3 regions of the Paenibacillus sp. FSL R5-0908 genome follow, and region 1 is predicted to be linked to each of the others. Evidence: predicted binding sites of a transcription regulator. Region 1 holds the regulator's gene; each other region holds the start of a gene.

Region 1 (11,144 bases):
CGCTCAAATGCCGCTAACCAGCCTTTCAGAGCTTGAGATTACAGGCCATGAGCTGGTGGAGGCTTTGGACAAACGTCCGGGACCATGGCTAGGCAAAATGTTAAATGGACTCCTGCAAGCGGTCGCTTCAGGTGATTTACCTAACGATAAACAATTATTGCTGCTTGAAGCAAAAAGGATGGATGGACATGAGCGTTGATAAAGCGCTGTCGCTAACTGAGCTGAAGCGAGAGACCTCCGCTTCGAATTGGGTAGGCGACATTCAGTTGCTGGAAACTGTGGTGTCCACTCAAGAAGAAGCTAAGTTTTTAGCCGAAAACGGCGCGCCGGAAGGGACAACTGTCATCGCGGAGGAACAGACGGGTGCCCGAGGCCGAATGGGAAGAAAGTGGTTTTCTCCCCGTGGCAAGGGCATTTGGATGAGTATTGTGTTACGGCCCCAATTACCCTTGTCGGAGACTCCGCAGCTGACATTGCTGGCTGGGGTTGCCGTCTGTAAGGCAATTCGACGGGTAACGGGTGTAGATGCCGGCATCAAATGGCCGAATGATCTGCTCGCAGGCGGTCGTAAGATTTGCGGGATTTTACTCGAATCTTCTCTAAGAGAAGGGGAGCTTCATTATTGTATTGCTGGAATTGGCATTTCCGCGAACCTGACAGAGGAAGATTATCCTGGTCATCTGCAGGAGGTCGCGACTTCACTTCGGATCGAGCGGGGAGGTGCTCCAGTTGACCGTTCTGAGCTGGTAAAAGCGGTTTTGGACGAGCTGGAGATGCATTACAATTTGTACATGAAGCAAGGTTTTAAACCCATCAAAGAGCTCTGGGAGTCCATGTCAGTGACTTTGGGTCGCCAGATCGCACTGAATAGCCCTCAGGGGCGTTCTGAAGGTGTGGTAGTAGGTTTGGATGAAATAGGTGGTCTGCTGCTTAAAAACAGCTTGGGAGAGATCTCTAACGTATGCTCAGGTGAGATTGAACTTTTATAATATTTTTTATATGACAAGGGTATCATCCCTTGTCATATTTTTTTCGTGTAATTCCGAGCTTTTTTTGTTATACTATGGGTCGGAGGCGGTATCGTTTATCGAACTGTACTCTTGAACGGAAGAACATTTTTATATTTTTATTATTGGAAATACCTTCATAACTGCGTTTGACGGTTACGTTGGATTCTGCTCTGAGCCGTAAGGACCGAGACAGAAGGGACGATCGCAAGTGACTCTTTTTTGCCCTTCGGACCTTTTTAGCAAATGATTGCTAAAAGGTTTTTTTGTTGCGATTTTTACGGGCAGGTTACTTAAAAAAGGAGGACGAAAAGAGAAATGGCAAACAAACAAGCGCTAAATATTGTAAAAATGAAAAAAATGAAAGCAGAAGGTGTGCCACTGAGCATGCTGACCGCTTATGATTATCCGTCTGCAGTTCTTGCAGAAGAAGCAGGTATCGACCTTATTTTGGTTGGTGACTCTCTTGGGAATGTAGTCCTTGGATACGATACAACTTTACCGGTAACCATTGAAGATATGGTCTACCATACCCGCTCGGTAACTCGAGGAGCACAGAGCACCTTTATCGTGGCGGATATGCCATTTATGACTTATCACGGAAGTGTAGATGAAACTCTGCGGGGTGTGCGCAGATTAATGCAGGAAGGGCGGGCTCATGCCGTCAAAATGGAAGGCGGACTCGAGATTTGTGAGACTGTAGCTACGGTTGTAGCTGCGGGAGTCCCTGTACTGGGACATATCGGTCTTACGCCTCAATCCGTGAATATGATTGGTGGTTACCGGATTCAAGGCAAAGATGCCAAAGATGCGCAACGCCTGATGGATGAAGCTAAGGCGCTTGAGGCAGCGGGTGCTTTTGCGATCGTACTGGAGCTAGTAACGGAAGAAGTAGCCCAAGCGATCTCTGAAGCGCTTAGTATCCCAACCATTGGGATCGGTGCAGGCCGTTACTGTGATGGACAGGTATTGGTTTTCCATGATTTGCTGCGGTACGCCTCACCTTACCGTGAGAAACGTTTTGTCAAAACCTATGCTGATGTGGGTAATGTAATCCGTGAGGGCATCAGCCAATATGTGAAGGAAGTGAAGGAACGTTCCTTCCCAGATGAAAGTCACGTTTTTAATGCAGATGAAACGGTTTTGGAATCTTTATATGGCGCTGCAAGAAAGGAAGGGAAATAAATGAGAGTCGTCAGAAGCATTGAGCAGCTGCGCGAAGCTTTGGAGTATATGAGACAAGGTGGCCACGCCCCGATTGGGTTCGTTCCTACGATGGGATATTTGCATGACGGACATGCCAGTCTGCTTCGCCGGGCTGGAGAAATGAGCAACACAGTGGTAATGAGCATTTTTGTGAATCCTTTGCAATTCGGGCCAAACGAGGATTATGATTCCTATCCGCGTGACGAGCGTCGTGATTTGGAACTCGCTGAACGTGAGGGAGTAGATATTGTATTTATCCCCAGTGTGGAAGAAATGTATCCGCAGCCTACTCGGACTACGGTCTCGGTATCGGAGCTTACTACCCGTCTTTGTGGGGCTTCCCGCCCTGGGCATTTTGATGGTGTAACCACAGTGGTTAATAAATTCTTCAATATCGTACAGCCGGATTATGCTTTTTTTGGGCTGAAGGATGCTCAACAAGTTGCAGTGCTTCGCCGAATGGTGTCCGATCTTAATATGAATGTTGAAATTATCCCTTGTCCGATCGTTCGTGAAGGGGATGGACTTGCACTCAGCTCACGTAACGTATTCTTGTCTCCTGAGGAGCGTAGTCAGGCATTGGTGTTATCTCGTTCCTTACGTGAAGCACGTCAGTCTATTGAAGAAGGAAAAGTAAGAACCGTTGCTGAAGTGCGGGAATTGTTGACATCGGTTATTTCCAGCTCACCTCTTGCGGTGATTGATTATGCGGAGATCCTAACATTCCCTGATCTTGAAGGATTAGAGGATGAAGCTCTTTTATCAGAAGTGGATGGGGAAATTATTATAGCGCTCGCCGTGAAGTTTGGTAGAACACGTTTGATTGATAATAATGTATTTATTCCAAAGGAGGTTGCTGCACTTGTTTAGACATATGATGAAATCCAAAATTCACCGCGCAACAGTAACGGAAGCGAATTTGAACTATGTGGGCAGTATTACCATTGATGAGAGCTTGATGGAAGCCGCGGACATTCTTGAGAATGAAAAAGTTCAAATTGTGGATAACAATAATGGTTCGCGACTGGAAACCTATGTAATCCCTGGACCGCGTGGAAGCGGAGTGATCTGTCTTAATGGTGCCGCAGCTCGTCTTGTTCAGCCGGGCGATACAGTAATTATCATTTCGTATGCGATGTTGTCCTCGGAAGAACTGGAGTCACATAAGCCAACGGTGGTATTCGTGGATGAGAATAACAAACCAGTGAAGCTGGCTGATCATGAATTGCATGCTACAATCGCTTAATGTATGGACTTACGCCATGTAATGAATGGCAGGGATGAAAGACCCCGATCTCGCAGAAAATGAAGTCAGGCAAGCTGAACTGATTTCATCTTCAGTAAGGGGGGATCGCCCATGTTTCAACATTTGTTTGCTGAAATGAACAAGGTGCTTCAGGAGATCGTAACAGATTACCCTACAGCGGAGGGTGCCCGCCGGAACGAGCTTTTATGCAATTATAATATGCTGCATAGACTGAGCGATAAAGTGATGGATGAATGGCTCGCTTTCGCTGAGAAGCTTAGTTCCTTTCGCGAAAGTGCGGATTTTACAGCAGTGGTCGAAGAGGAAGTGCCGGAACAGGAAGCACCAGAGCTGTGTATGGATTCCTTTGTAAGAGGTCAGGGGTATTATAAGCTGCTGATGTATGGAAAGTGTATTGATCAGTTTAAAGAAGTTATTGCGCAATACCCGGATAGCTTGGCTGCTCGATTATATTTAGCCATCTCTTATCTGCAGGAAGGTGACGGTGAGTCCGCTTGGAGTCATCTGAACCATATGCTGGGCTTGATACGGGAAACCAAGCTGAAAGCCATGGTTTATAATGCTTTAGGCTGCATACGAGCCTCACAGGAACGTTTCAATGAAGCGCAGGAATTGTTTGATCTTGCTTTGCAGCATGACCCTGCGCTTCCGGAACCAAACGTTAACTTAGAGGTATGCCGCCGTCGTGGAGGGAAGCTGCATTTTGGAAATCAGCTGGTTTCCCTTTTGTAAAAGAATAACGGTTTTGGAAATTTCCATTCAAGCGATGCATCCCCTGAACCAGTGGTGTGCATCGCCTTTTTTCGCAACTTCTGTTATGCTGATTAAGAGTCTCAATTGAAAGGGAATAGAATTATAATGAAATTTGCCGTGCTTGATTTTGAAACAACAGGAACCCAATCCGTGGGTGAAATTATCCAGGTTGGCCTTGCAATTATAGAAGAAGACCGGTCCATCTCCCGGGTATATGGTTCCTATGTCAAGCCCGGAACGCCGATTCCTCCTTTTATAACAGGTCTGACGGGGATTACTGATGATGATGTGAAGGATGCGCCTGAGCTGGATGAGATGATGATGGAGCTTGTTCCGCTCTTGGATGATGTTGTGCTCGTAGGGCATAATGTCGCTTTCGACTTCCATTTTTTACAAAATGCTTTAGATCGTTGTGGTTATTTGCCATTTCAAGGGCGGATTTTGGATACGATTGATTTTCTCAAAATTTGCTTTCCTTCGCTCACATCTTATCAGCTAGGCTCTGTCAGTGCTCATTTTGGAGTGACGCATGATCGTCCGCATCAGGCAGATAGTGATGCACTTGCGACTGCTTTAGTGCTGTTGAAATGTCTTGAGGAGCTCTACGAGCTGCCGCTGCTTACGATCCAGAGACTCTGTGAGCTGTTTACTGAAGAGGATAGTGATCTGGGCTGGTACTTTGATGGTCTGCTGCGAGAGCGGGAAGCGGAGACGCTACAGCCTGAAGGTGATCTGACTTTCTATCGTCAATTAGCGCTTGCAGTAGGAGACTGGACGGAGTTAGCGCCACCTAGAGATGAGCATGCTGAGAATCCGCTAGCGAATTTATCTTTTACTGATTATATGGACGAAGTAACCAAACGACTTAAAGACACATTACCGCAGTATGAAAGCCGGGAAGCTCAGGATATTATGATCAATGAGGTGATGACGGCACTTGCCGAAGACAAACACCTACTGATCGAAGCGGGCACAGGAACCGGTAAATCGCTCGGTTATTTGTTGCCTGCCATTTATCAAAGCGTTCGCACCAATGAAAAAGTCATGGTCAGCACTCATACTATTAATCTGCAGGACCAATTGCGCGAGCGGGATATCCCTTTGTTAACGCAGGTAGTTCCTTTTCCGTTTAAAGCTGCTATTTTTAAGGGAAGAGGACATTATTTGTGTCTGCGTAAGTTTGAGCATAAAATTAATAAAAAGGACTTTATAAGCCCAAGGGAAGATGCGCTTACTGCCGCTCAGATGATCGTATGGCTCACTCAAAGTGAATCAGGGGATGATGAAGAGCTGAATTTAAGCGGCCGGGGTGGTGATTTCTGGGAGACGGTGGCAAGCGATACCGACTCCTGTCTGGGCCGTTCCTGTCCGTGGTTCCGCAAATGTTATTATCATAGGGCTAAGCATGAAGCTGGGATTGCTGACGTGGTCATTACAAACCACTCTAAGCTATTCGCAGATGTTAAGGCTGGGCACCAGCTGCTTCCGGCTTACGAGCATCTTGTCATTGATGAAGCACATCATTTAGAAGATGTGGCTGGTAAACATCTTGGCATGCATATGAAGCATTTCACTGTGGCACACACGTTATCGCGACTGTATAAAGATAGCCGAAACGGACAGCTTCCTGCTCTGCGCCAGATATTACAGTCGTCAGGCAGTGAAGAGGCTTCAGAATGGAGCGGAGTCATCGATCGGATTTACCCGGATCTGCTTACCGTCAAAGAAACCTGGGATGCACTCAGCGACAAGCTGTTCAGCCTTTTGCCGGAACGCAGTGATGCAGGGGCGGGGGAAGCGGGACAACTGGTTATGCGGTTGCTTCCCGCCCGTAAGCCGAAGGATTGGGATGAATTAGTTGCGCTAGAGAACACTATGAATCTGACGTTAAGCGACATCATCCGTAAGGGTGATAAAATGCTTAACGAGATGCGTGACCAGGAAAGCCAATCCTCAGCAGACAGTCTTGTTACTGATATTAGCGGTTTATTTAAGGATTTGGCTTCCATTCGTGAGCAAGTAAGATTCTTTATGGGGCTGAATGACGATAATGTAGTATATTGGCTGGAGGCAAATGGAAATTACCGCAGCAAATCACTACAGCTGTATGCCGTCCCTGTGGATGTTAGCAGCCAGCTTAAAGAGTTGTTCTTCGATAAGAAAAAAAGCATCGTGCTTACCTCGGCGACGCTGTCTGTAGATAAATCTTTTCAATTTATGATTGATAATCTCGGACTTAACGAAGCTGCGGAAGAGGGACGTCTAATGACCTCACTCCTTCCATCTCCCTTTAAGTATCGTGAGCAGGCACTGTTAGTTATACCGCGTGATTTTCCTAGTGTGAAGGGCAGTGTGGGCGATGCTCGATTTGTCGATACACTCGTACAGTCATTATCGGAAGCTGCTAAAACAACACGTGGGCGGATGCTGGTTCTGTTTACTTCTTATAAAATGCTGCGTCAGGTATATGATCCGCTTAAAGAGGCTTTGGCCTCACAAGAGATTACGGTGCTTGGTCAAGGCGTGGAAGGTGGCAGCCGGAGTAAGCTGATCCGCCGCTTTCAGGACAGTGCAGCATCCGTTCTGCTGGGGACGAGCAGCTTCTGGGAAGGTGTAGATATTCCAGGTGAAGCACTGACTTGCCTGGCCATCGTGAGACTTCCGTTTCAACCGCCGAATCACCCGTTGGCGGAAGCGAAGTCGGAGTTATTGCAGGCCCAGAAGAAGAATCCGTTCATGAAATTATCTGTTCCTCAAGCGGTTATTCGTTTTAAGCAGGGATTCGGAAGACTGGTTCGCACGGCGCAGGATCGCGGAATAGTTATTGTTTATGATACAAGGGTTATTGAATCTCATTACGGAAAGTATTTCCTTTATTCATTGCCTGGTCCCAAAATGGAGCATATGCTTACTGATCAAATGGTCCCCCGCATAGCGGAATGGCTAGAGGATGGCGGCGCTTCTTAAAACGCTCGTCTTCAGTTTAGCTCCTCCTTATCCTTAAGGGCGGTCTGTTACAGTACCGCCCTTAGTAAGGAGAGGTAGACGTTTGAATATGGATTTACACAAGAACATTATTATTTTTAGGAGGAAAAATATGAAATCGGATAAAATATCAGAAGCCGTTGTTCGCAGACTGCCTGTGTACTTGCGTTTTTTGAATGATCTCCAGAATCGCGAAATATTAACAGTTTCCTCTCAGGAACTTGGACAAAAGCTTGATCTTAATCCCGCACAGATTCGTAAGGATTTAGCATATTTTGGTGACTTCGGCAGAAAAGGTATCGGCTACGATGTAACGTATCTTATTGAGAAAATCCGTCATATCCTGAAGCTGGATCAACAGCTTAATGTAGCTTTAGTTGGAGCAGGTAATCTCGGACATGCCTTGTCTAATTACAATGCATATCTTAAAGATACTATGAAAATCACGGCTATATTTGATTCGTACGCTCCTAAGGTTGGACGTAAGATCAACTCCCTTACTGTGCAACCGATGGATGAACTAGGCAGCACGATTCGTGAGCAAGGTATTCGCATTGCCATTATTACCGTACCTGATTCAGAAGCTCAAAATGTAGCAGATATTCTCATTTCTTCTGGGATTGAAGCGATTTTGAACTTTGCCCCTGTGATTCTGAAGACACCACCGAATATCCGGGTGCATGCAGCTGATTTTACAACTGATCTGCAAAGTCTTGCTTATTACTTGCGGGATGGAAAGGAAGAAAGCGAACATGAACAACAATAAAACGATAATTAAGGGCGGGTATTTTCTGACTCCGGGAACGGATGAGCCGGTTCTGAGTGGATATATGACTATTGAAGATGATTTAATCACTTACATAGGAAAAGAAGAGCCTCAGATGGAAGCTGGAGTGCAAGTGGTTGATGGCAGCCGTCTGCTGTTCATGCCTGGACTTGTAAACACACATGGTCATGCGGCGATGTCTTTGCTGCGTGGATATGGAGATGATTTAGCGCTACAAGTGTGGCTTCAGGAGAAGATGTGGCCGATGGAGGAAAAGTTCACCGGTGATGATGTATACTGGGGAACCTCCTTATCTGTATTGGAAATGCTGAAGGGTGGAACTACGACCTTCCTCGATATGTATGATCATATGGACCGAGTAGCCGAGGTAGCTGAGTTATCAGGTATCCGTTCCGTATTGATGCGTGGTGTGATAGGGTTATGTCCAGAGGATGTACAGAATCACAAGCTTGCGGAAGCGATTTCTTTTGCCCGTAACTGGCATGGAAAGGCTGACGGTAGAATTACTACTATGATCTCGCCACATGCCCCTTATACTTGCCCTCCGGACTTCCTGGTTAAGTTCGTGCAGGCAGCGCATGATCTGGATTTACCGATGCATACGCATATGTCCGAAACGAAACGTGAAGTGGAACAAAATGTGGCGGATTACGGGTTGCGTCCTGTAGCTCACTTAGAGAAGCTTGGAATGTTCACACGTCCCTCGATAGTTGCACATGGTGTTCATTTAAATGATGAAGAGATTGAGATCTTGGCTCGCCATAATGTGGGTGTATCTCATAATCCGGGCAGTAATTTGAAGCTGGCTAGCGGAGTGGCTCGGGTTACTGATCTTCTAAAAGCTGGTGTGAAGGTGTCTCTTGGCACGGATGGCGCGGCAAGCAACAATAACTTGGATATGTTTGAAGAGATGCGGCTTGCAGCTCTCATTCATAAGGGTGTCAGCGGTGATCCAACGGCTGTTCCAGCTCCAGAGGCTCTGCGTATGGCTACAGAATATGGCGCGCAGTCCATCTTTTTAAATAATGTAGGCAGACTTGCTGTAGGGATGAAAGCTGATTTCATTGCTATTGATATCGATCAGCCGCATTTGCTGCCACACACAGATCTGTTGTCTCATGCAGTTTACTCTGCTAGCGCTAAGGATGTTGAGCATGTGTGGGTGAATGGTAAACAGGTCATCAAGCATGGACAATGCTTAACCCTGGATGAGGAAGCTATCCGGCGTAAAGCGCAAGAAGCCTTCGAAGGTTTATTGAAGCGTTAAGTCTGGAGAATAACGAATAAATAATAGGCTGCGACTTTTTGCTTTTAGCAAAAGTTGCGGCCTTTTGTGCATTTTTAAGGCTGGGAAAGCTAGAAAATTATGAAATTTTGGATAAACACGCGGGTGTGTTATATAATCAAAAAAGATATATTACTAGAAAGGGAGCTGTACCTTGAAGAAAAGGAAAAAATGGATCCTCCTGGGGTCAGTTCTGATTCTGCTCCTGGGGTTTGGACTTATCCAGTTCTATGCCTATATTATGAAAGATCAATGGAACGAGCGTGATATCGCTAAGGATGTTGCCAAAACCAGAGCGGGTCTAACAGAGGTAACCAAAGCACAAAAATCGGTTTGGGATGAAAATGCAGTGTACTGGGTATTAACAGGGAAAAATGAAGCCGGGACTGCTCTTATGACCTGGGTCCGCTTTACGGTAGATGGAAAATTTGCTGAAGGCGACGATGCAGTGTTTGCTGAGGAACTAAGTAAAGGAACCTCGGAAGCCCAAATACGCGGCATTATCAAAGCTGATCTTCCGGACATAACGATTGAACGCTTGCTGCCGGGAGTATATAACGGAGAGTATGCTTGGCAGCTTTTTTATAAACAGAGCGGTCGGTATTATTATCAATTTTATCGCTTTTCGGATGGGTCCCGAATGGGCGAAGGTTACAGTTTACCTAAAAGTTAAGCTGAACATAAGGAAATTAAGGGTGGCATAGTAAACAAGCGAACTTAGTATAAGTTCGCTTGTTTACATTTATTTGATGTACAAAAGTGATATACTAAGTGATATACTGAATGGGTGGTTATCACCGAATATTCTCTTAAATTCACACACAAAAATAGGCTGATTGATTAAAAATCAAGGCCGATTTTGTCGAAAGTGAGGAATATATTTGGTATTGATGGAAATATTTAAAAAATTAAATTTTAAATATATTCACATTTATTTTGAAATTAGTATATACACCTGTGATATACTACTACTTGTAATTAGAACAGCAATAAGAGACTTCAGTCTCTCTGATGAGCTCTCAAGTAGCTATAAATTATTATACTGAGCTTTATATTTTGTCATCTTTGAGAGGAGGACGTTTCTTGAAATTACGTCTTGTACCTGTGCTGATAACGTCTCTACTGTCGGCTACTCTATTGTTTGGTGGCTTCTTTTTGTATCGTCAGTTTGCAATGCAGGAACCACTTCAGAAGATTGTATCTCAATATGAGGGCGTCAATAATTCTCATATCAGTATTAACCGCAATGAGGTCACTTTGAAACTTGATCTCCAGCCAGGCACGAAATTACGTGAACTGGTTCAGTACGTCTCCCAAGAAGGAAAATCGATGATTGATGGACGTACACTAAAACTTGATGTAGAACAGAACTCCAGTGAACTGCTGGATGAATACTGGGATAAAGCGATGTTCTCTGTAGCTGAAGCCATGGAGAGCCGTAAATATACACTTATACCCACAGAACTTGATGGACTCAAAGTGCAATATCCGCAATATAAAAATGTGATAGCCTCAACAGAAATTGACGACAATAATGTCTATGTAAGCTTGAGTAATGGAAAAGAAAGCAAATTTATTATTTTGCCGCGTAAACCTGCGACATTGGGGGTATGGAATAATGCCTAAATACCTTAAAGAAATTCTAATCGGATTTGTTCCTGTTTTGTTTATTTTTATGGCTTTTCTAGGCATTAATATATTCCCGATTGTAATTGCTGCTGGGATGCTCACGGCTTTACTTATCATTGCTCATTTAAGAGGCGGACTTGCGGTAAATGCAGGTGCCGGGAAGAAACGCAAGAAGGATGGACCTTCAAAGCTTACTTTTGAAGAAATTGGCGGGCAAGACAATGC
Region 2 (11,144 bases), 270 kb from region 1:
TCTGGATTCGGTGCGAAATGTGCTGCTTAAGATGGGGAAACCATCGCCAGAATTGGATATTTTCATGTCAGGAATTAATGAAAGCTTTCGGCTGGAAGAGCCGCTTCCGGAATACAGCAAGTTATTGAATGAACTGCTCATTGAGCCTGAAGGTGTACTGTGTGATGCGGAACGCTTGCAAAAGCTGGATAACCTGAAACTGCAAGGGCCTTATTTTTCCGTCTTAAAAATTAAGGTGCCTCTGGCTGGAATGAATCAGGAGAAGCACTACACCTTGCGGGACAGACGGCTTCTTTGTTATGCCGCTCTGAATATCGCCAAAGAGCTGATGGATCAGGAGTGGAACTCGACAGCCTTTTATGCAGAGGATGAAGAGATTACGATCATTATTCAATGGGATGAAAAAAGCTATGAAGATTCGTCTGCCAGTCAAATCAATAGGCTAGATATCCTTGGCCGTAGTCTTCATTTTAATATTCAAAAATATTTGCACTTAAATGCAGTTATCGGCATCAGCCAGATTCTCAAGGGTCTTTCTTTTATGGCTGTATTGAACCGTCAAGCCTCCAAAGCCATTCTCTGGAATAATGAACATAATGACCATTATGTGTTTTACTACGGGGATTTTAATTGGAACAGCTACACAACCGATCCTTCAGTAGAAGAGCTTCATACACGCAGCAATCTGATTGTAGAGAAGGCGAGAGAGTATATTGACGAGAACTATGCGCAAAAAGGATTAACCATCCATGAAGTGGCTAAGAAAAACCATGTCAGTCCCAATTATTTGAGCTATCTGTTTAAGAAAAATACAGGTTACAACCTGTGGGAATATGTAATTAAGCTGCGGATGGAAGAAAGCCGGGAGATGATTTTGAACACTGATCTTCGCAGATACGAAATCGCCGAGCGTGTAGGTTATGAATCACCAGAGCATTTTAGTAAAATTTTCAAAAAATATTATGGGATTAGCCCCAGTGAATTGAAGAAGTAAAAACACATACTACTTCGGTAGATTTAGACATGTTCAGTACAACCCTCATTTTCTACAATTTAAGGTAGGAAGCATTTTGCGAAAAATGCTGAAAGAAAAATGGAATGAGGGAGCCTGATGAATCAAACCGCAGTTGTATCCGAAAATCCGCCGGCGCTGAAGGGTACACCTTACAAGCAAAACCGCTGGAAGAAAAACTTTTGGGGATATATGTTCCTCGTACCTGCTGTGATTATTTTTGTAATGTTCCTGTGGGTGCCAATTTTTAAAGGCTTGTTGTACAGCTTCTACCATGTTGATTTTGTAAAAGGGAATAGCTTTGTTGGCTTTGAGAACTACGCTAGAGCCCTTAGTGATCCGGATGTTTTGACCGCGTTAAAAAATACGGGGTATTACATGCTTCTATGTCTTATTATCGGGTTCTGGGTTCCGATTGCTTTTGCCATTATGATCTCGGAGCTGAGAAGGTTTGGGGGCTTTGTACGGGTAGCGGCTTACCTTCCTTTCGTAATGCCTGGTGTGGTTCTATATGGACTCTGGAGATGGCTTTATGATCCGGTGGGCCCAATCAACGCGGTATTAAGCTCGCTTGGTGTGGACCAGGTTGCTTTCCTGACAGATACAAGGTGGTCGATGATTTCCCTTGTTTTTATGGAGACGTGGCAGCAGTTTGGATCAGGGATGCTAATATACTTGGCTGCTGTACTCAGCATTCCGCGGGATTGGTATGAAGCAGCTGAGATTGATGGGGCGGGTGTGTGGGCACGTATAAAGTACATCACATTGCCTTCGCTACGTAATTTGATCATTTTGATGCTGATATTACAGATTATCGGGACTTCACAAGGGTATCAGTCACAAATGGCGCTGCTTGATGGTGGACCGAATAATACTACGCTTACCTATGCGCTGCTGATCGTAAAATATGCTTTTACGCGACTCGATTATGGAACAGCGACTGCGCTTGGCATGCTAATGTTCATTGTCCTAGGTGGTTTGGGCATTTTACAGTTCAAGCTTAACAAGGAGGACAACTAAGATGAAGAGCGCAGATAGAGGGATTCTCTCAGAACATGATTTGAAAAAAACAAGCAATAAGATCGTTTATGGCTTGATGTGCGTGGTTATTTTGATTATGGTGTTCAGCATGCTGTATCCGATCTGTATGACGTTATTTAACGGACTGAAATCGAATCAAGAGGTGAACTCATTCCCACCGCATTTTTTCCCGCAGGAATGGCACTTCAGCAACCTTAAAGAAGCGATGAACTACATTGATCTGCTGATGTTCCTTAAAAACACTATTTATATTTTTGTGGGGAATATGGTCGTGACACTAGTCGTATTGGGAATGTCTGCTTTCAGCATTTCTCGTATGAATGTCCCTTACAGAAAGGCAATTTATTTCTTTTTCCTGATGACATTGTTTATTCCGGCGACCAGCTACATGATTCCCAACTTTGTCAATCTAAAAGAGCTTGGATTACTGAATCAGTACGCTGCCTTTTGGCTGCCGGCTGGTGCGAATACATTCTATTTTCTACTCTTAAAGAACTTTTTTGATGGGATACATCCTGAAATTTTTGAAGCCGCGCGGATCGACGGTTCCTCTGAGCCGAGAAGCTTTTTCTCCATTGCAGTGCCATTGTCGGTTCCGATATTTGCTACGCTGGCGATCTTTATCTTTTCTACTGCATGGAATGACTGGTTCTGGCCATCTCTGGTTATGCACAGTGAAGAGAAATATACGCTCGCGACAGCAATCTATAAATACGTTATTAATGTAAAGGCACTTAATACGAATATTAAATTCGCTATCCTATTTATCGTATCGTTGCCGCCGATCCTTGTCTTCCTGATCTTCCAAAAGTTCATTATGCGTGGCGTCGCATTATCAGCAGTTAAGGGATAAGCGCGGATCGACGGATTTAGTCACGGATCGTAAACATGCACATGAAAGGAATATAAATGCACCTCGTTTGTAAACGATTTCTCTTTTATGATCGATATGTAAGATAACTATGAATTGAAAAGGGGAGTTTCAATGCGTAAGTACTCTAGCGTGCTACTAAGCCTCCTTGTGGCCGGATCATTGTTAACCGCATGCGGCGGTAACAACAATAACGGAAACACGACAGGAAACAAGGAAGGGGAAGCGACTACTGCGCCAACGAATGCTGCAACAGATAATGCTGGCAGTGCTACAGCAGCGCCAACTGATGATATCACACAAAGAAAAGTGACCATCAAAATTCACTATCCAACCCCTGACCTAACCGAAGTTAGAGCACAGGAAGATGACAAGATCAAACGTTTCCAAGAGGAATATCCGAATGTTGAGATCGTCAAAGACGATTGGCAGTACAATGTAAGTGAAATCGGCATCAAAATGGCAGCAAATGAAGCTCCAACCTTCTTTAACACTTACGCTACAGAAGCAAAATTCTTAGTTGAAAAAGGCTGGGTAGCTGACATTACGGATCTGTGGAATAAATACGAATTTAAGGATCAAATTAACCCGGTTCTCCAAAATCAATTTATCATTGACGGAAAAGTATTCGGCGTAACTCAAAAGGGTTATGTAACAACCACAATGATCAACAAAAAAATGCTGGATGAAAAAGGCGTTGCTGTTCCACCTATGGATTGGACTTGGGATGATATGCTGAATACCGCTAAAGGCGTAGCTGATACCAAAAAAGGGATTTCTGGTATTGCTCCAATGGGTAAAGGGAATGAAGCAGGCTGGAACTGGACCAACTTCCTGTTCGAAGCTGGCGGTGAAATTCAGAAGATTGAAGGCGGTAAGGTTGTAGCTACTTTTAATTCTGAGGCTGGGATTAAAGCGCTGGATTTCTACAAGAAACTTAGATGGGAAGCAAACGCGATTCCTCAGGACTGGGCACTAGGCTGGGGCGATGCTGTAGGCGCATTCCAACAAAGTCGTACAGCAATGGTAATGGCTGGATCTGACGGCGTTATTGAGCAAGCGTTGAATCAAGGCGGTCTGAAACCAGAAGATGTACTTACGTATCCAATGCCTGCGATGGAAAAAGGCGGAAAACACACTGGGGTACTTGGTGGTGACTACCTTGTAATCAATCCAAATGCAACCCCAGACGAGCAAGAAATGGCATTCCGTTATATTACATTTGATTACTTCTCTGATAAAGGTCTAGAAGCACTGGATGCGGTTCTGCAACAACGTACAACGGATGGCAAATACTTTATTCCGCCGCTCTTAGATTACTATTCTGCAGATTCTGACTTCGGTAAGAAAACAAAAGCTGTGTATGATAAATATACAAATGTATATCAATACAGCCCTGATATTTTAGGTTTGCTGGATGGTAAACCGGAAGCACAATACAATACACAGGACTACTATGCAACCATGTCCAATGTAATTCAAGAGCTGTTCTCCAAAAAAGGAACAGATTCCAAGACACAGCTTGAAGCTGCCGCCAAAACAGTGCAAGAGAAATTCTTCGACACAATTAAAGTAGAATAGCTAGGAAGAACAGAACCGGCTCCTTTAGGAGTCGGTTTTTTTATGTTTATATTATTGATATTTTTATAAATTAACACGACGGGTGACACTCGACTATTTTTTAGAGGGTCATGGGAAAAAATAGAGTGTCAACAAAATTAGATTTGCTTTTTTTAAAAAATTTTTGCGAACGAAAAGGTAGAAAATGGGTATTGGTTCTTGTCTTTTTAAACATAAACTTTAGATTTAAGGGATATTACAGCATAAATAATGGTAAAAAACCTATAAAATGATCGAATGAAAGCGCTTTGAAAACAAATCAAAAAAACTTTATACTTTGTGAAAGATTTCACTATACAAGGTGGAAATGATGTGATAAGATAAATGTGTAGAGAAAAACAACCTAAAAATTGACAGGAGGACGAGGGAGATGGCAGTTAAGAACGAAGTCGCCGCCCAAGTTAAACAAACTACCGCTGAAGAGTATATTCAGACTTTGGTGGATAAAGCGAAAAAAGCACATGAGGCATTCATGGCGCTGGATCAAGAGCAAGTTGACACAATCGTTCATGCAATGGCGTTGGCTGGACTCGACAAACATATGTACCTCGCTAAATTGGCTGTAGAAGAAACTGGCCGCGGGGTTTACGAAGACAAAATTACTAAAAACATCTTCTCGACAGAATATATCTGGCACGGAATTAAATACGATAAAACAGTAGGCGTTATTGAAGACAATGCTTATGAGAGCTTCCAAAAAATTGCTGAGCCCGTCGGAATTGTAATGGGTATCACACCGGTAACCAACCCTACATCCACCACGATGTTTAAAGCGTTGATTTCGATTAAGACACGGAACCCTATTATATTCGGTTTCCACCCATCTGCGCAAGAGTGTAGTGCAGCAGCTGCTAGAATTCTTCATGATGCGGCTGTAAAAGCTGGCGCACCTGAGAATTGTATCCAATGGATTGAAATGCCAACGATGGACAAAACAAATGCTTTGATGAACAACCCAGACGTTGCACTTATTCTCGCAACAGGCGGTTCTGCAATGGTAAAAGCAGCTTATAGCTGTGGTAAACCAGCTCTTGGCGTAGGTCCTGGTAACGTACCAGCATTCATCGAAAAGAGCGCGGATATCGATCAAGCCGTAACGGACATCATTCTTTCCAAAACTTTTGATAATGGTATGATCTGTGCTTCCGAGCAAGCTGTTATTATCGAAGAACCAATCTTCGATCAAGTGAAAAAGAAAATGATCGCTAATGGCTGCTACTTTGTTAACAAAGAAGAAGCTGCCAAACTTACTAGCGGCGCTATGAACGTTGATAAATGTGCGGTTAACCCAGCAATCGTTGGACAATCCGCAGTGAAAATTGCTGAAATGTGCGGTATTCAAGTTCCTGCCGGCACTAAGATTCTGGTAGCAGAACTTGAAGGTGTAGGCACTAAATATCCATTGTCCGCTGAAAAATTGAGTCCTGTGCTTGCTTGCTACAAAGTTAAAAACGCAGATCAAGGTATCGAACGCGCAGCACAAGTTGTTGAATTTGGTGGTATGGGCCACAGTTCGGCTATCCACTCCAACAACGAAGAAGTAATCATGAAGTTCTCCAACCGTCTGCAAACAGGACGTATTCTCGTTAACTCGCCTTCCACTCATGGTGCGATCGGCGATATCTATAACACTAACATCCCTTCGTTGACGCTGGGCTGCGGATCTTATGGTCGTAACTCCGTGTCGCAAAACGTTACAGCAATCAATTTGATCAACGTGAAAAGGGTGAATCGTCGTACCGTGAATATGCAATGGTTTAAAGTACCTGACAAGATCTATTTCGAAAAAGGCGCTACACAGTACCTGACCAAAATGCCTGATATCACACGTGTCGCAATTATCACTGACCCAATGATGGTTAAGCTTGGATATGTTGAGAGAGTTGAACATTATCTGCGTCAACGCCAAACTCCTGTAGCGATCGAAGTGTTCTCGGAAGTTGAACCAGATCCATCGACAACTACAGTTGAAAAAGGTACAGCAATGATGAACAGATTCCAACCGGACTGCATCATCGCACTTGGTGGTGGTTCCCCAATGGATGCTGCAAAAGGAATGTGGTTATTCTATGAACATCCAGACGCAGACTTTAACGGTCTGAAACAAAAATTCATGGATATCCGTAAACGGGTTTACAAATTTCCTAAACTTGGAAACAAAGCTAAGTTTGTAGCGATTCCAACTACTTCGGGTACAGGTTCGGAAGTAACATCTTTCGCAGTTATTACCGATAAAACAACTGAACAACATACTAAATATCCTTTGGCTGACTATGAGCTAACTCCAGACGTAGCTATCATTGATCCAGAGTTTGTATATAGCTTGCCAAAAACTGCTGTAGCTGATACAGGTATGGACGTATTGACACATGCTATCGAAGCTTATGTATCTGTTATGGCGAGTGACTACACTGATGGTCTGGCAATTAAAGCAATCCAATTGGTATTCCAATACCTTGAAAAATCGGCGCTTGAAGGCGACAGAGTTGCCCGCGAGAAAATGCATAACGCATCAACACTTGCTGGTATGGCCTTTGCTAATGCTTTCCTGGGTATTAACCACAGTTTGGCGCATAAATGGGGCGGTCAATATCACACTGCTCACGGTCGTACTAATGCGATCCTTATGCCACACGTTATTCGTTACAATGCTAAGAAACCTACGAAGTTCGCTTCGTTCCCTAAATATTCACACTTCGTAGCTGACGAGCGTTATGCAGAAATCGCCCGCATTCTGGGATTGCCAGCTCGCACAACTGAAGAAGGTGTAACTAGCCTGATCAATGCTATTCGCGACATGAACAAAAAACTGGGTATCGAAGAATCCTTCCAACAATTGGGCTTTGATCCTAAGGATTTTGAATCCCGTGTAGATTACTTGGCTGACCGTGCATTTGAAGATCAATGTACAACTGCCAATCCTAAGCTGCCACTGGTATCTGAACTTGCAGATGTATACCGTAATGCTTTCTACGGAAGATTTGATAATTAATATTTGGTTAAGTAGATAATAGGATGGTTGTGGATTAGATATAAGTGACAAATATCACCCGAAAGGTGATATTTGTCACAGTCTATTTATAGAAAATAAACTAAAATGTTTATATAAACAACGGTCCCATCCATGGAACAATGATTGTGAATTTTCGAACAACCATATCTTTCTTGGGATCACGAGACACGGGATCAACCTTCAAGCCCGCGATCTCTACAAATATTATAAATATAGATGGAGGGATTTAGCATGTCGGTGATTGAAAAAGATGTACAAGAAGTGAAATCCGGTTGGAGAAGTTTTACAAAAGGTAAATGGTCCAGAAAAGTTGACGTTAACAACTTTATCGCAAGCAACATTAAGCCTTATGAGGGAAATGAAGAATTCCTCGTAGGACCTACTAGTAACACAACTGAACTGTGGAAGATTATTTCCCAATTGAGCAAGGAAGAAAGAGAAAGAGGCGGCGTATGGGATGTTTCCCTAGATACTGTCTCCACAATTACTTCACATGCTCCAGGCTACATTGACAAAGACAAGGAACAAATTGTAGGTGTGCAGACTGACGCTCCTTTCAAACGTTCCATCCAGCCATTCGGCGGGATCAAGATGATGGTTGATGCTACGAAGGCTTATGGCTTCGAGCTTCCACAAAACATCGTTGACATGTTTACGAACATTCGCAAAACGCATAACCAAGGCGTATTTGATGCATATACACCAGACATGAGAGCTGTGCGTAAATCCGGCGTAATTACAGGTCTTCCTGATGCTTACGGCCGCGGACGCATCATCGGCGACTATCGCCGCATTGCTCTGTACGGTATTGATTTCCTCATTAAAGACAAAAAACAACAACAAACTGAGCTTGAAGTTGATTCCATGACTGAAGATATCATTCGTTTGCGTGAAGAGCTGTCCGAGCAAATTCGTGCACTTGGCGAATTGAAAGAAATGGCAGCCGCTCATGGTATGGATATTTCCAGACCAGCGACCAACTTCAAAGAAGCTACTCAATGGGTATACTTCGGGTATCTTGCAGCAGTTAAAGAGCAAAATGGTGCAGCGATGTCCCTAGGCCGTGTGTCTTCTTTCTTGGACATCTATGCAGAACGCGATATTGCTGAAGGTACTTTGACTGAAGAACAAGTACAAGAAATCGTCGATCATTTCGTAATGAAACTGCGTATCGTGAAATTCTTGCGTACACCTGACTATAATGATCTGTTCTCCGGCGACCCAACATGGGTAACTGAATCCATCGGTGGTATGGCTGAAGACGGAACAACTCGTGTTACCAAGAACAGCTTCCGTTTCTTGAACACCCTGTACAACTTGGGTCCAGCTCCGGAACCAAACTTAACTGTACTGTGGTCCGAAAAATTGCCTGAAGCCTTCAAAAAATATTGTGCCAAGGTTTCCATCGAAACTAGTGCAATTCAGTATGAAAATGACGATGTAATGCGTCCATACTGGGGTGAAGATTATGCAATTGCTTGCTGCGTATCTCCAATGCGTATCGGTAAACAAATGCAGTTCTTCGGCGCTCGTGCCAACCTGGCAAAAGCATTGCTGTATGCTATCAATGGTGGTATAGACGAAAAATCCGGAGCACAAGTTGGACCGGAATTCCCAGCGATCACTTCTGAATATCTGGATTATGACGAAGTAATGAAACGTTTCAAACCGATGATGGAGTGGTTGGCTAAGACTTATGTTAACACTTTGAACATCATTCACTATATGCATGACAAATATTCTTACGAACGTATCGAAATGGCGCTGCATGACCGTGACATTCTGCGTACGATGGCTTGTGGTATTGCTGGGCTGTCCGTTGCAGCTGACTCACTAAGCGCAATTAAATACGCCAAAGTAAAACCTATTCGTAACGAACAAGGTATTGCGATCGACTTCGAAACCGAAGGCGAATTCCCTTGCTACGGTAACAATGACGATGCTGTAGACAGCATCGCAGTTGAATTGGTTGAAACCTTCATGACTATGATCCGTAAAAACAAAACATATCGTGATTCTGTGCCGACTCAATCGGTACTGACCATTACTTCGAATGTAGTGTACGGTAAGAAGACAGGTACTACACCTGACGGACGTAAGAAAGGTGAACCTTTCGCACCAGGTGCTAACCCAATGCACGGACGTGACAAGAAAGGCGCCTTGGCTTCCCTGAACTCTGTAGCTAAACTGCCTTACTCCGATGCACAAGATGGTATCTCTAACACATTCTCCATCGTACCTAAGGCACTTGGTAAAGACGAGGATTCCCGTAAGTCTAACCTGGTACACATGATGGATGGATACTTCCATAACAACGCTCAGCATCTGAATGTTAACGTATTTAACCGTGAACAGCTGATGGACGCTATGGAGCACCCAGAGAACTATCCACAATTGACTATCCGTGTATCCGGTTATGCAGTTAACTTCATCAAGCTGACTCGTGAACAACAAATGGATGTAATCAACCGTACATTCCACGGTTCGATGTAATTTGTTCCTGTCATGAAGATCTTTGAATTAGTACTACATTGAAATAATTGCAAGGAAGATACCGCCCTTGTCTCAAGGGCGGTAATATCTTGTTTGAGAATTGTTAAAATTTTAAATTTTATTGCCGCGATATAGGGATATGACAGTCTCAAGGACAGGGAGCTTCATCGTTGAAAAAGGGACTGTTAGTCTGGCGTGGCGAAAGGATGACATCCTATGATTAAAGGTCGCATACACTCTTTGGAAACCTTTGGAACCGTTGATGGACCTGGTATTCGATTTGTCTTATTTATGCAAGGCTGCTTGCTGAAATGTCAGTATTGCCATAACCCTGATACTTGGGCTTTAGATGAAGGTAAAGAAATGACTCTAGAAGAAGTACTTTCGGAGATCGAGCCATATATAAACTACTATCGTTCATCCGGTGGCGGGTTAACTGTATCCGGTGGAGAACCAACCTTGCAGGCGCAATTTGTAAAGCAGTTATTCACGGAAGTGAAGAAGCGTTGGAATCTGCACACCACTTTAGATAGTAATGGCTACAACGAAGGTGACAAGATTAATGACTTATTGGACGTTACAGATTTGGTTATGCTTGATCTGAAGCATATTGATGAAGAAGCGCATATCAAGTTAACCGGTAAATCCAATGATCGAACTTTGAAGCTTGCACGCTGGCTCTCAGACCATAATCGTAAGATGTGGATCCGACATGTATATGTTCCTGGTATTCATGATCGTGAAGAGGATCTCATTAACTTAGGTCGTTATATTGGAACCTTAAATGGCGTCGAGAAATTCGAAATCTTACCTTATCATCAGATGGGTATCTATAAATGGGAAATGCTCGGCAAAGCTTATGAACTGGATGGAGTGCCTTCTCCAACAGAAGAAGAAGTGCAACGGGCATATCGCTTGGTCGAAGAAGGTCGTAAGCAAACGGCATTGGTATAATAGATAGCTATTTTTAAGAGAGACCGTACCCTCAGTGGTTGATCACTGAAGGTGCGTTTTTTTGTTATGAGGAAGTAAAAAAGGGAGGGGATAAAGCTCCCTTGAGGGGGAATTTTATACTATTCCTAATAAAGACATGC
Region 3 (11,144 bases), 4.8 Mb from region 1:
TAAGGCAGTACCGATTAACAAAGCTACAACTTGATAGCCTTGCTGAATCGCGGAGGCTTTTGCCCGAATACGGTCTCCACGGAAGAGCTCCGGGAGTAACGCTCCATAATTCACCCATAACACAGTGGCGACAGCCTCATAGAAAATAAGTGTGACTAGAAACCAAGTGAACAATCGATTCTCAGATAATCCGCCGGGAGGGGAGAAAACCAGTACAAATGCCAGCATGAATAACGGAATTGAGCCAAACACCCATGGTCTGCGTCGACCCAAACGAGTATCTGTGCGATCTGACCAATAGCCGAATAACGGATTGTTTACCGCATCCCAGATCAGGAAGATTGTTCTGGCTAATGTAGCAAGTCCAATGCCCAGCCCTAATTTTTCTACATAAAAGTAACTGTAAAATGAACTAAATGCCTGACTGGGAACCATCATCGCAAACATGCCTAAAGCAAAGGTGTACGGCGAATTGATCCATTTATGCTTCACTCACATACCTCCCATATGGTAAAGATCCGGTTGTAATATATTACCATACCATTGAGAGAACGCCATCAAATTTTTCCTTCATAGAATCTATGGATAAAAAAAGAGGCTCCGCAGACCATCAACAAGTGGCTGCGGAGCTTTTTCACAACTAGACTATAAAACATCCTTCAGCTTGCTCCGGCTCTGAACATCCAGGGCTAGATAATCTCGGATTTCGCATCTTTTTCCATTGATATCCGTAAGAATGATTCGTTTATGACTTGGATACTGCATATGCTCGTGCAGGTTCCGCATAACGATCCGGGTCTGGCCCAGATTTGTTTGCAGCTCCCAAATCCACATATCCGCTTTTTGCTTAATAGAATCAATGCGGGTTACAACCGGGAGAAAATACCGCAGCCGGAGCTCTGTGTCCACTTCCACCCGACTTTCTTCATCGAGCTGATCAATGTCACGAATGACTCCGATCTCTTCACTCTTGGAGTTACGAACTGAAATATACTCCGTGGTATATTGGAATGGAAATATACGAAAAAGAATTAATTCCTCATAGACTTGACCCTCCACTACTCCTTGAAACACGCCACCTTGACTGCGGCTAAAAGAGATTGCACCCGGTTCAAGAATGTTAATCTCATAGGGATCTTTAGGATTCAATTCCCCGTTAACAAGATTCGGATCACTCATGCATCTCAACCCCCTTAATCTGCGACATTTCCTTCTGTGCCTCAACTAGCTTGAAGTAAGCACCTTCTGCTGCAAGCAATTCCTCATGTGTACCCACTTCAATGATCTTCCCGCGTTCAAGCACTACAAGCCGGTTCGCATTTCTTAGCGTGGATAATCGATGGGCAATCGCGAATGTCGTTCTGCCTTTTACCAGTCGCGAGATCGCTTCTTGAATTTGCCGCTCGGTCACTGTATCTACAGAAGCCGTTGCTTCATCTAGGATTAGAATTCGTGGATCGTGAATTATTGCTCGGGCAATAGACACTCGCTGCTTCTCTCCACCGGACAATTTATGGCCACGTTCTCCGACTCTGGTATCATAGCCATCCGGCAATTGAACGATAAAATCATGGGCATTGGCGATTTTTGCAGCACGCATGATTTCTAATTCCGTAGCGTCCGGTTTAGAATAGGCAATATTCTCAGCAATCGTTCCGTCAAATAGAAACGTCTCCTGCAGCACTACACCGATCTGACTACGCAGATCTGACTGGCTGATATTTCGGATGTCCACACCATCGATGGTAATGGTTCCCTCATCTGTGTCATAGAAGCGGCAGATCATATTAATGAACGTCGACTTACCAGCACCTGAATGTCCGACCAGACCAATCATCTCGCCCGCACCCACTTTTAAATTCACGTTCTTGAGCACAGGATGATGTTTTTCATATCCATAAGTAACCCGCTTAAACTCAACCTCACCATTTACGCGGCCGATGGCTGCTGGATTTACTGTATCAGGCACATCTGACGGTGTATCCATAATCTCAAAGACCCGATCTGCTGCTGAAATCGCATGGCTGGCCCAGTTGATCATTTGGCTCACCCACTGCAAAGGTCCGAGAAGCATCCCAAGGTAGGTCACCAAAGCGATTAGCGTACCGATGGATAATTGACCCTCTATCACCGTTTTTCCGCCATAAAACCAAATTAATAACGTACCCACACCAGCAACCAACGCAAAAGCAGGAAACATCCCCTGCCATAAACCTTCGATCCGAATATTATGCCGCACCAGCTCCTTATTGGCGACCGTATAACGTGACATCTCTGTTGTTTCCTGGCCGAATGCTTTGACTACACGAATCCCCTGCAAAGAATCGCCAACCAAAGCGTTTAATCTAAAAATAGATCTCCACTGCTGGTACCAACGTCTGCCAATCATCGGCCATAACACAGTCGACAGCACCACCATAAGCGGCATAGGCAGCATAGCAAGCAGCGTCAGCTTCCAATCCATACTGAACATAATAGTGAAAATAGCGATTACCCGCAGCGATTCACCCGAGACCCAGATTACACCGTCAGTCATAAATTGCCGCATCGCCTCTGAATCATTATTCACCCGTCCAATAAATTGCGAAGATTGTCTTCGGTCGAAAAAAGATAACGATAATTTCATCAAGGAATGATACACATCATGACGAAGATCACCCATGATTTTGGAACCAATCCATACCCCTATAAGTCCACGTACAGTCTGCATTAAAGTAATTACTAAGGACGTGGCCGCTAGCCCGATCACAATCCATAGAAGCGTTGAGCCCATATCCTTTTCTGTCAACACATTATCAACGATCATCTTCGTCAAAAAAGGTGGAACAAGCTCTACCAATGTAGTAAAAATCAACATAATCGCCGCAGCGATCATTTGGATCTTATAAGGCTTGGCGTAGCTCAGCATCCGAAATAGAACCTTGCCGTTACTCTTGCACACCGGACAAGCTTGCGAATCTTCCGGCAGTGGATTGCGGCATTTTGGACAATTCCTTGGAAACTCTTTTTCAGAAGCGGTTGGCCGTTCCTCTCCTTTAGCTACAGCGCCAATTAATTTAGCAGCAAAACCAAATATAGAGGTAAGTGATGCTGTATAACGTATAAGTATAATAGGCCCCTCTTGGGTATCCACAAGCAACGAGCCGCCGCCTACCCCGCCTACTACCCGGGCATCGGTAATATTCGAGACTAGAAGCTTTGAGACCAGTTTCCCGTCCGTCCCCCAAACGGAAACCTCCTTCTCAGTCAATACAAGCCACTGCTCACCGAATTGCCCATCCTTCATTAAATCAGATACAGAGTGAAATAAAGGTTGTTCTGTAAGCTGTATTTCTATAGACTTGGGAAGTTTATCAATAGATGTCATACATTTCTCCCCTTTCTTTACCCACCTATTTACTCACATATATTTACAGTGGTAAAGATGAAAAAATGATTATAATTGTTTTGTATGGTTATTTAAACAAATAAAAAGACACCTCAAAAGGTGTCTTTTTGTATTACTTCCTATGGTACTGGCTATACGCTTATTTCAAAGCTTTCCATACCCAGTTCTCTACTTCTGGCAAATCAATACCCTCTTCACGAATGAATTGGTGATGTTTCTTAACGATAGCATCCATTTCATCTGCGATCGCTTTATAGTCATTAGCATTAGGCAAGCTCAGAACAGCTTCCTTCGCCAAGTCAAAGCGGTCCATTTGATTCAATACGCGCATATCGAATGGTGTTGTGATATCGCCATTCTCGCGATATCCGTGTACGTGCAGGTTATGGTTATGGCGATCAAAGAACAAGTCTTTAATCAGGCCTTCATATCCGTGGAAAGCGAAGATAACTGGTTTATCTTTTGTGAAAAATTGATCAAACTCTTCGTCAGATAAGCCACGCGGATCTAATTTTTGACTTCTCAGTTTCAACAAGTCTACCACGTTAATATATCTAATCTTAAGGTTCGGCAGTTTTTCATGCAGGATAGAGATGGCAGCCAAGCTTTCGATAGTGGGTTCTGTACCTGCAGAAGCAAAGACAACATCAGGCTCTCCACCTTGATCGGTGCTTGCCCAGTCAATAATCTTCAGTCCTTTATCCACCAGCTCTTGTGCTTCATCCGCACTGAACCATTGTGGGCGAGGATGTTTGGAAGAAACAATCAAGTTAATTTTTTGACGGTCATTTAAGACGGTGTCAAAGACAGCCAGCAAGGAGTTGGCATCAGCCGGCAAATACTCACGGATAAATTCTGGTTTTTTATCAGCCAAGTGACCTAGCAAACCTGGATCTTGGTGAGTATAACCATTGTGGTCTTGTTGGAATACAGTTGAAGTTGCTACCACATTCAATGATGGAATATCCGCACGCCAGCTTTGATCTGTTGCTTTACGCAGCCATTTGAAATGCTGAGTAATCATCGAATCCACGACACGTAAGAAAGCTTCATAGCTTGCAAAGAAACCATGGCGACCTGTCAATACGTAACCTTCAAGCAAACCTTCCGCCTGATGTTCAGACAACTGGGAATCGATAACACGGCCATAAGAAGCTAGGAATTCATCATTCGGTTCAATCACTTGATCCAACCATTGACGTTTCGTTACTTCAAAGACAGGTCCCAGACGGTTGGACATTGTTTCATCCGGTCCGAAAATTCTGAAATTGCGGTTCTCTTCGTTCAGAGAGATAACATCTTTCATGTATTTACCCAGAACGGCCATATCTTGTGCTATTACTTCACCTGGTTTGGAATTATCAAGTGCGAACTTACGGAAATTCGGTAAGTTTAGATCTTTAATTTGGTTGCCAGCATTAGTAACTGGGTTCATTCCCATACGTCTGTCGCCAGTTGGCAGAATCTCAGCAAGTTCAGCGTTCAGTCGACCATTGTCATCAAATAATTCTTCTGGTCTATAGCTGTTCATCCACTCCAATAACGCTGGAGCATGTTTCATATTCTTTTGATCCACTGGAATCGGCACCTGATGGGCACGGAACGAGTTCTCATTCGGAACACCATCCCATTGCTTTGGACCCGTCCAGCCCTTAGGAGAACGGAAGACCAACATTGGCCAAACCGGACGCGTAAGGTCATTGTTGTCACGTGCATTCTTTTGAATCGCTTCAATTCTTTCAACGATGGTATCAAGCACCTTAGCCATTTCTGGATGCATTAGATCAGGATTTTCGCCTTCAACGAAGAACGGTTCCCAACCCATACCTTTAAAGTATGAAGTAATTTCTTCTTTGGATTGACGAGACAGAATCGTTGGGTTACTGATTTTGAAACCATTTAAGTGCAAGATCGGCAGAACTGCACCATCAGTAACTGGATTGATGAACCGGTTGGAGAACCATGAAGCTGCTAATGGGCCAGTTTCAGCCTCTCCATCACCAATAACAACAGCGGAGATTAAATCTGGATTATCCAGAATTGCACCTACACCGTGGGATAGAGAATAACCTAATTCGCCACCTTCGTGAATCGATCCAGGTGTTTCAGGGGCAGCATGGGAAGCAACTCCACCCGGGAAAGAGAATTGTTTGAACAATTTCTTCAGTCCTGGGATATCTTGTGTGATTTCCGGATAAATTTCAGTATAGCTACCATCGAGATAGGAGTTCGAAACCATGACCTGACCGCCATGACCAGGACCCTCGATATAGAACATATTCAAATCATATTTAGTAATGACCCGATTCAAATGGGCATAAATAAAGTTCTGGCCAGGAATAGTTCCCCAGTGTCCAATTGGCTTAATCTTTACGTCTGCTTCTTTCAACGGTTCTCTTAACAACGGATTATCTTTCAAATACAGTTGACCTACAGAGATGTAATTAGTTGCGCGCCAGTATGCATCAAGCTTCTCTAAATAAGTTTTTGATGAGTAATCAACATCCATGGATAATACCATTTCTTCCACTCCCCAAAATTTTTTCTGTGTCTGCATTGCCGTAATTTCTTCCACAAGTACATCATACCGCCGCGAAAAATTAATTCAACCTTTTCAACAAATGATACGGTCCAATTTTGTGAAAATATGAACATAGTATGAAAAACGGTGTCAATTGTCTGTAAAAATACGTCAATATTAATATATATGTAAAAATATGGTCTGTAGTTTGCAGGGATATTTGCTACTTGTCCTTCATCTATTTTGCACAAAATAAAAAAAAAAAGACCGAGAAAAATTCCCCAGTCTTACTTTTAATGAACGGACACAAAGGTATTAAATTTTAAGTATTTATAGTGGAAGCGCATATGGGAGAATTCAAATGGCGTGCCATTATCTAAAAAGAAAATCCCTTCCATAATGCTTACTGGCTCATTCGCCTGCAAATGCAGCAACTCTTGATCCGTAGCCTCAGAGGGTTCTGCGGATATCGATAAAAAGGATTTGGTTACCGCCAGATTTCGTGAATCCTCCAAATAATTAAAGATAGATCCTTCAATAATGGTCTGATTTAAATTCTGTACAATTTTGATTGGGATATAACCTGTTTCAATCATAAAGGGTTCATCATCAAAAAGACGCAAGCGAACGATTTTGTAAACAAAATCATGCGGGCCTAAAAACAGATCCCGTTGCAAATCTTCCGTTGGTGGAATGACCTCGAATTTCAAAACTTTAATCTTTGGCTTCTTCCCATTCATTTGAAAATTGTCGGTGACACCTAAATTAGAACCTTCGTAGTTAAAAATAGATTCATTTTTTATGTATAAAGGATTTATAAATGTCCCTGAGCCACGCTTTTTAAAAATAATGCCGGCATTTGCCATTTTAGTCAGAGCACTTTTAATAGAACTACGACTCACTTGATAAGTTTCACTAAGCGTTCGTTCATCCGGTAATTTCATGTCGGGAAACTGCCCAGCAAAAATTTTCATTTTTAAGTCATCAATAATTTGCTTGTAGACAAACTGTGTCATGAAGTACTCCTTTTCAGGTCGATACAAGTTTTATTTCAACCTTTACTATAACATAATAACCAGACGTTTATAATCTATCCGGCCAGCTTATTTACGTCGGCGATTTGTCATGCGATTGTACATCACTAAACCGGCAATGACCATGCCCAGCGTCCCCATACTACTTGCTGATTCAGCCTGCATACCAAACAAAATACACAGGTTAGTGACCAAGCTTTTTGTAAGTACAGCAACAATAATTAACATCAACGGGCGCCAAATGTTGTATCTTCTCATCCAGGCAACACTCCTAATCCAATTTTCTCAAACTATTGATCGATTTCATCTATTATATCACAAGATAGTAACCGCATTCATTTCCTATAACCGTAAAGGATTCGAAGCCGACGAGCATTTTTTACTTCCCCCTATCTTTTTCTGTATTCTAGCCTAGCGAAGCGACGTCTATGCGTCATATTCGGTTTCAACTCCTCAGCTCTTCCTATCCGTCAATTACGCCTTTATTCGACTTTTGGTCTGGACTTATCCATTTTCACGGATTATAATAACGAATGCACACCAAAAGACGAACATTAAGGCGGAAATCATGAGAAATTATATGCAAATATTCCTAGGCACTTCATTTTCTAGCCTATCCCCAAAAGAAATTCAAATTTTAAAGGACCATCTCTTCTGTATCAATTCGGATGGGATGATAGAAATGATTGTTGCACCGGAGCACCCCGACTATCAACCCTTGCTTGATGCTTATCAAGGTCAGGACAATTTTCATGTATTAGCTGAAGGCCAGTATTTTTTGCCCGGCTTTATCGACCTGCATGTACACGCGCCACAATGGGCTCAATCTGGAACTGCATTAGATATCCCGCTCTATGATTGGCTAAATACTTATACCTTCCCACTGGAGTCTAAATTCTCAGACCTGGCTTTTGCAAAAAAAGTCTACGATGACGTGGTTGGTACTTTGCTCGCAAACGGAACAACTACAGCACTTTATTTTGCAACGGTGCATAAAGAGGCCAGTTTATTATTAGCTAAAATATGTGCGGAAAAAGGGCAACGTGGACTCGTTGGAAAAGTGGTTATGGACGATCCGCAGGGAAATCCTGAGAATTACCGCGACTCCGACACCCACACCGCACTAGTGGATACGGAAGAATTTATACTAGCTGTACAAGAACTTGCTAAATCTACTAAACAAGGCGTTTATCCAGTAGTGACACCAAGATTCATTCCAAGCTGCACTAATGAGGCTTTACAAGGCTTGGGAGAACTAGCCGCTAAATATGATACGTATGTTCAATCGCACTGTAGTGAAAGTGATTGGGCGCACGGTTATGTGCAAGAACGGTTCCAGAAGAACGATGCTTTTGCCTTGCATGATTTTGGTCTGCTCAGTGATAAATCTGTCATGGCTCATTGTAATTTTTTAGATGAAGATGATGTGAATTTGTTTGCAGAGACAGGAACAGCTATTGCTCATTGTCCGATATCCAACGCGTATTTTGCCAATAGTGTCATTCCGATCGCTGACTTCCATGCCAAAGGCGTTGAGATTGGTTTAGGCTCTGATATTTCCGGAGGTTTTTCACCTAGTCTCTTCGATAACATTAGACAAGCCGTAATATCTTCAAGAATGCTGGAGGATGGTGTGAATCCCTCACTTTCTGCACAAAACCGCGGAGTACCCGGATCACGAATTACGATCCATGAATCCTTTTATCTTGCTACCGCTGGCGGCGGAGAAAGCTTAAGCTTACCTATCGGCCGGTTACTAGAAGGTTATGCATGGGATGTTCAAATAATCGATACGAAGGTACCCTCGGCGAAATTGCCAGTCTTTGATGAGAACGAGGATTTGCAAGATATTTTTCAAAAGATAATGTACCTGGCTAGACCTGAAAATATCCGTGAAGTCTGGGTACAAGGTGAAAAAGTTCATTCGCGTTAAAGATTAATTAAACTAGAAAACTTAAGGTGGGCATCGGAGTGAAAACACAAGCAAACGTACAAGAGCAAGCACATTTAGAATCACAGCTACTAACTGTTCTACCCGATGAAAAAGTTTCATTTAGTAAATCCGTCATTCTCGGCTTTCAACATGTATTGGCTATGGATGTCTATGTAGTGCCATTCCTTATTGCGATGTTAATCGGCTTACAGCCCAATCAGTCCAGCGCGTTAATCCAATCCACCTTTATTGCCGCAGGACTTGCAACGATTGTGCAAACCTATTTCTGTATGAAGCTGCCTATCGCTCAAGGTCCTTCTTATGTTCCGCTGGGTGCGATCGTCAGTATTTATGCAGCTAGTGGTGGCGGGGAGCTCGGTTGGAGCTCCGTGTTAGGGGCCAGCTTAATCGGGGCTATCCTGGTTATTATTTTGGGCTATGCGGGGATATTTAATAAAATCGTCAAAAACTTTATCCCGCCTATCGTAGGCGGCACAATCATTTTCATTGTAGGTCTTTCTTTATTGCCTGTTGCGATCAGAGATAATATCTACGGAGCCTCCGGCGCTTCAATTAATCAAAATGTATTATTAGCTCTTATTTCAGGCGCTACACTGCTTGTTTTTGTGGTTCTTGGTACTTTGTTCCGTAATAAAGGATCTATCTTCCGAATTCTTTCCGTAATGATGGCGTTAGTAGTTGGATGTATTTCGGCTAATATTATGGGCGTTTTAGATTTCTCAGCGATAAGCAACGCCAAGTGGTTTAGCATGCCGCGGATCGCTTTTGTTGATTTCGGCTTTTCCTTCAACTTTTCAGCTATTATCACCATGGTTATTATTTATATCGTGCTGCTTGCTGAAACAACAGGCACATGGTTTGCGGTCAGCAATGTAATCAATCAACCTTTGACAGACAAAAATATTAACCGCGGGGTAATTGGAGAAGGGATTGGCTGTCTTATTGCTTCTGTGCTCGGTTCGACGCCTGTTACAGGTTATTCAACTAATGCAGGGATCATCTCCATCACAGGTGTTGCCAGCCGCCGGGTCTTCCTCGCTGTAGGAGGATGGTTTGTCCTCTTTGGTTGTTCTGGTAAACTCGCTGCTTTGATCTCTTCCATTCCATCCGCTGTAATCGGCGGCGTCTTCGCCATCATCTGCGGCATCATCGCAATTAATGGTGTGCAAGTAATGAAGAATGTAACCATCGGCGAAAAAGAAATGTACATTATTGCCTTACCTATGATCATCACCTTGGCGTTGGTACTCATTCCTGGTGACTACTTGAACTCTTTACCTACATTCGTGCAGTATTTATTAGGCTCACCTATCCTAGCTGCTTCATTGGCAGCGATCTTATTGAATAAATTATTGCCTAGTGGAAAATAGAACATAAAAAAGAGCAGCCCCTAAAGGAATCGATAGATCTCCTTTGGGGGCTGTCTTTTTTTTAAAATAACATCCCATATTGGCCCCTGTCCCCTGCCTATTTCCACCCTTAAAGGCGTTTGACTAGACCAGGCTAAAGTCCCTGAATATATTGTTATTATTTATCCTATTTAAGGGCTTTTATTAATTGGTGGGGGTGATCATTCTGGCTATCCGTTACAGCATCATAATTCCAACCTATAACCGACTTCAGCAGCTGCTACTTACACTCACTTCATTCGAGACACAGACCTATCCGAAGGATCGGTTCGAGGTAATCGTTGCAGATGACGGTTCTACAGATGGTACTAAAGAAATGGTCGAAAGCTTTCAAACTTCTTATCCGCTTATTTATGTCGCTCAACAGGAACAACGCGGCCGTTCTGCCGTAAGAAATCTGGGGCTGAGTCAGGCAAAAGGGAAATACGTCATCTTCTGCGATGCTGATTTTCTGGTATTCCCTGAATTCATTAGGATCGTAAACCAGTATCACCGTAAATATCCTAAGTCCATAATTTCAGGTATTCCACACTCTTGGGATGACGCCTATACCCACTACTACCCAGACTTTTCTCCTGAAGAAAAAGAACATTGCCGCAATACACTTTCGCCTTCTAACTTATGGAATCCTGACTTCGAATCAGCGACTGAAATCATCCCATTAATCACACCCAATGATATCCTACAGCAGACGGAGACATTATCAAAAGTCACCTTTCCCTCAAGAGTTCCTCCAAATACCAAAAAGCAATTTGCCAGCACAGATGTAGCTCCTTGGATGTTACTCGTCACACGTTGTGTGTCCATAAGACGCAGCCAATTAACTCGTGCTGGAGGT

Evidence for each region. The regulator Rex, encoded in region 1, represses fermentation and respiration genes when NADH is low (regulators of the CRP and FNR family bind a similar motif). The targets are predictions, from matches to a motif close to TTGTGAAATATTTCACAA.
Region 2: a site for Rex is predicted at 7,681-7,698, ahead of pflB (formate C-acetyltransferase). Genes of this name have one in related genera too.
Region 3: a site for Rex is predicted at 6,026-6,043, ahead of MKZ09_RS01120 (phosphoketolase family protein). Genes of this name have one in related genera too.

Annotation. Positions count from the first base shown of each region.
Region 1 covers NZ_JBBOUV010000001.1:5,073,173-5,084,316, reverse strand. Annotated here, with positions in the region: gene MKZ09_RS23125 (CCA tRNA nucleotidyltransferase) at 1-199, shown strand, start outside; gene MKZ09_RS23120 (biotin--[acetyl-CoA-carboxylase] ligase) at 189-989, shown strand; gene panB (3-methyl-2-oxobutanoate hydroxymethyltransferase) at 1,326-2,192, shown strand; gene panC (pantoate--beta-alanine ligase) at 2,193-3,083, shown strand; gene panD (aspartate 1-decarboxylase) at 3,076-3,459, shown strand; gene MKZ09_RS23100 (tetratricopeptide repeat protein) at 3,571-4,212, shown strand; gene dinG (ATP-dependent DNA helicase DinG) at 4,339-7,200, shown strand; gene MKZ09_RS23090 (redox-sensing transcriptional repressor Rex) at 7,331-7,984, shown strand; gene MKZ09_RS23085 (amidohydrolase) at 7,971-9,272, shown strand; gene MKZ09_RS23080 (cell wall elongation regulator TseB-like domain-containing protein) at 9,445-9,963, shown strand; gene MKZ09_RS23075 (hypothetical protein) at 10,374-10,916, shown strand; gene MKZ09_RS23070 (AAA family ATPase) at 10,909-11,144, shown strand, end outside.
Region 2 covers NZ_JBBOUV010000001.1:5,340,581-5,351,724, reverse strand. Annotated here, with positions in the region: gene MKZ09_RS24375 (response regulator) at 1-994, shown strand, start outside; gene MKZ09_RS24370 (carbohydrate ABC transporter permease) at 1,205-2,032, shown strand; gene MKZ09_RS24365 (carbohydrate ABC transporter permease) at 2,034-2,906, shown strand; gene MKZ09_RS24360 (ABC transporter substrate-binding protein) at 3,039-4,505, shown strand; gene adhE (bifunctional acetaldehyde-CoA/alcohol dehydrogenase) at 4,915-7,536, shown strand; gene pflB (formate C-acetyltransferase) at 7,789-10,050, shown strand; gene pflA (pyruvate formate-lyase-activating protein) at 10,267-11,004, shown strand.
Region 3 covers NZ_JBBOUV010000001.1:223,990-235,133, reverse strand. Annotated here, with positions in the region: gene MKZ09_RS01135 (MFS transporter) at 1-492, opposite strand, end outside; gene MKZ09_RS01130 (DUF1854 domain-containing protein) at 646-1,179, opposite strand; gene MKZ09_RS01125 (ABC transporter ATP-binding protein) at 1,172-3,367, opposite strand; gene MKZ09_RS01120 (phosphoketolase family protein) at 3,528-5,945, opposite strand; gene MKZ09_RS01115 (GntR family transcriptional regulator) at 6,203-6,925, opposite strand; gene MKZ09_RS01110 (hypothetical protein) at 7,013-7,201, opposite strand; gene guaD (guanine deaminase) at 7,512-8,876, shown strand; gene MKZ09_RS01100 (uracil-xanthine permease family protein) at 8,915-10,267, shown strand; gene MKZ09_RS01095 (glycosyltransferase) at 10,473-11,144, shown strand, end outside.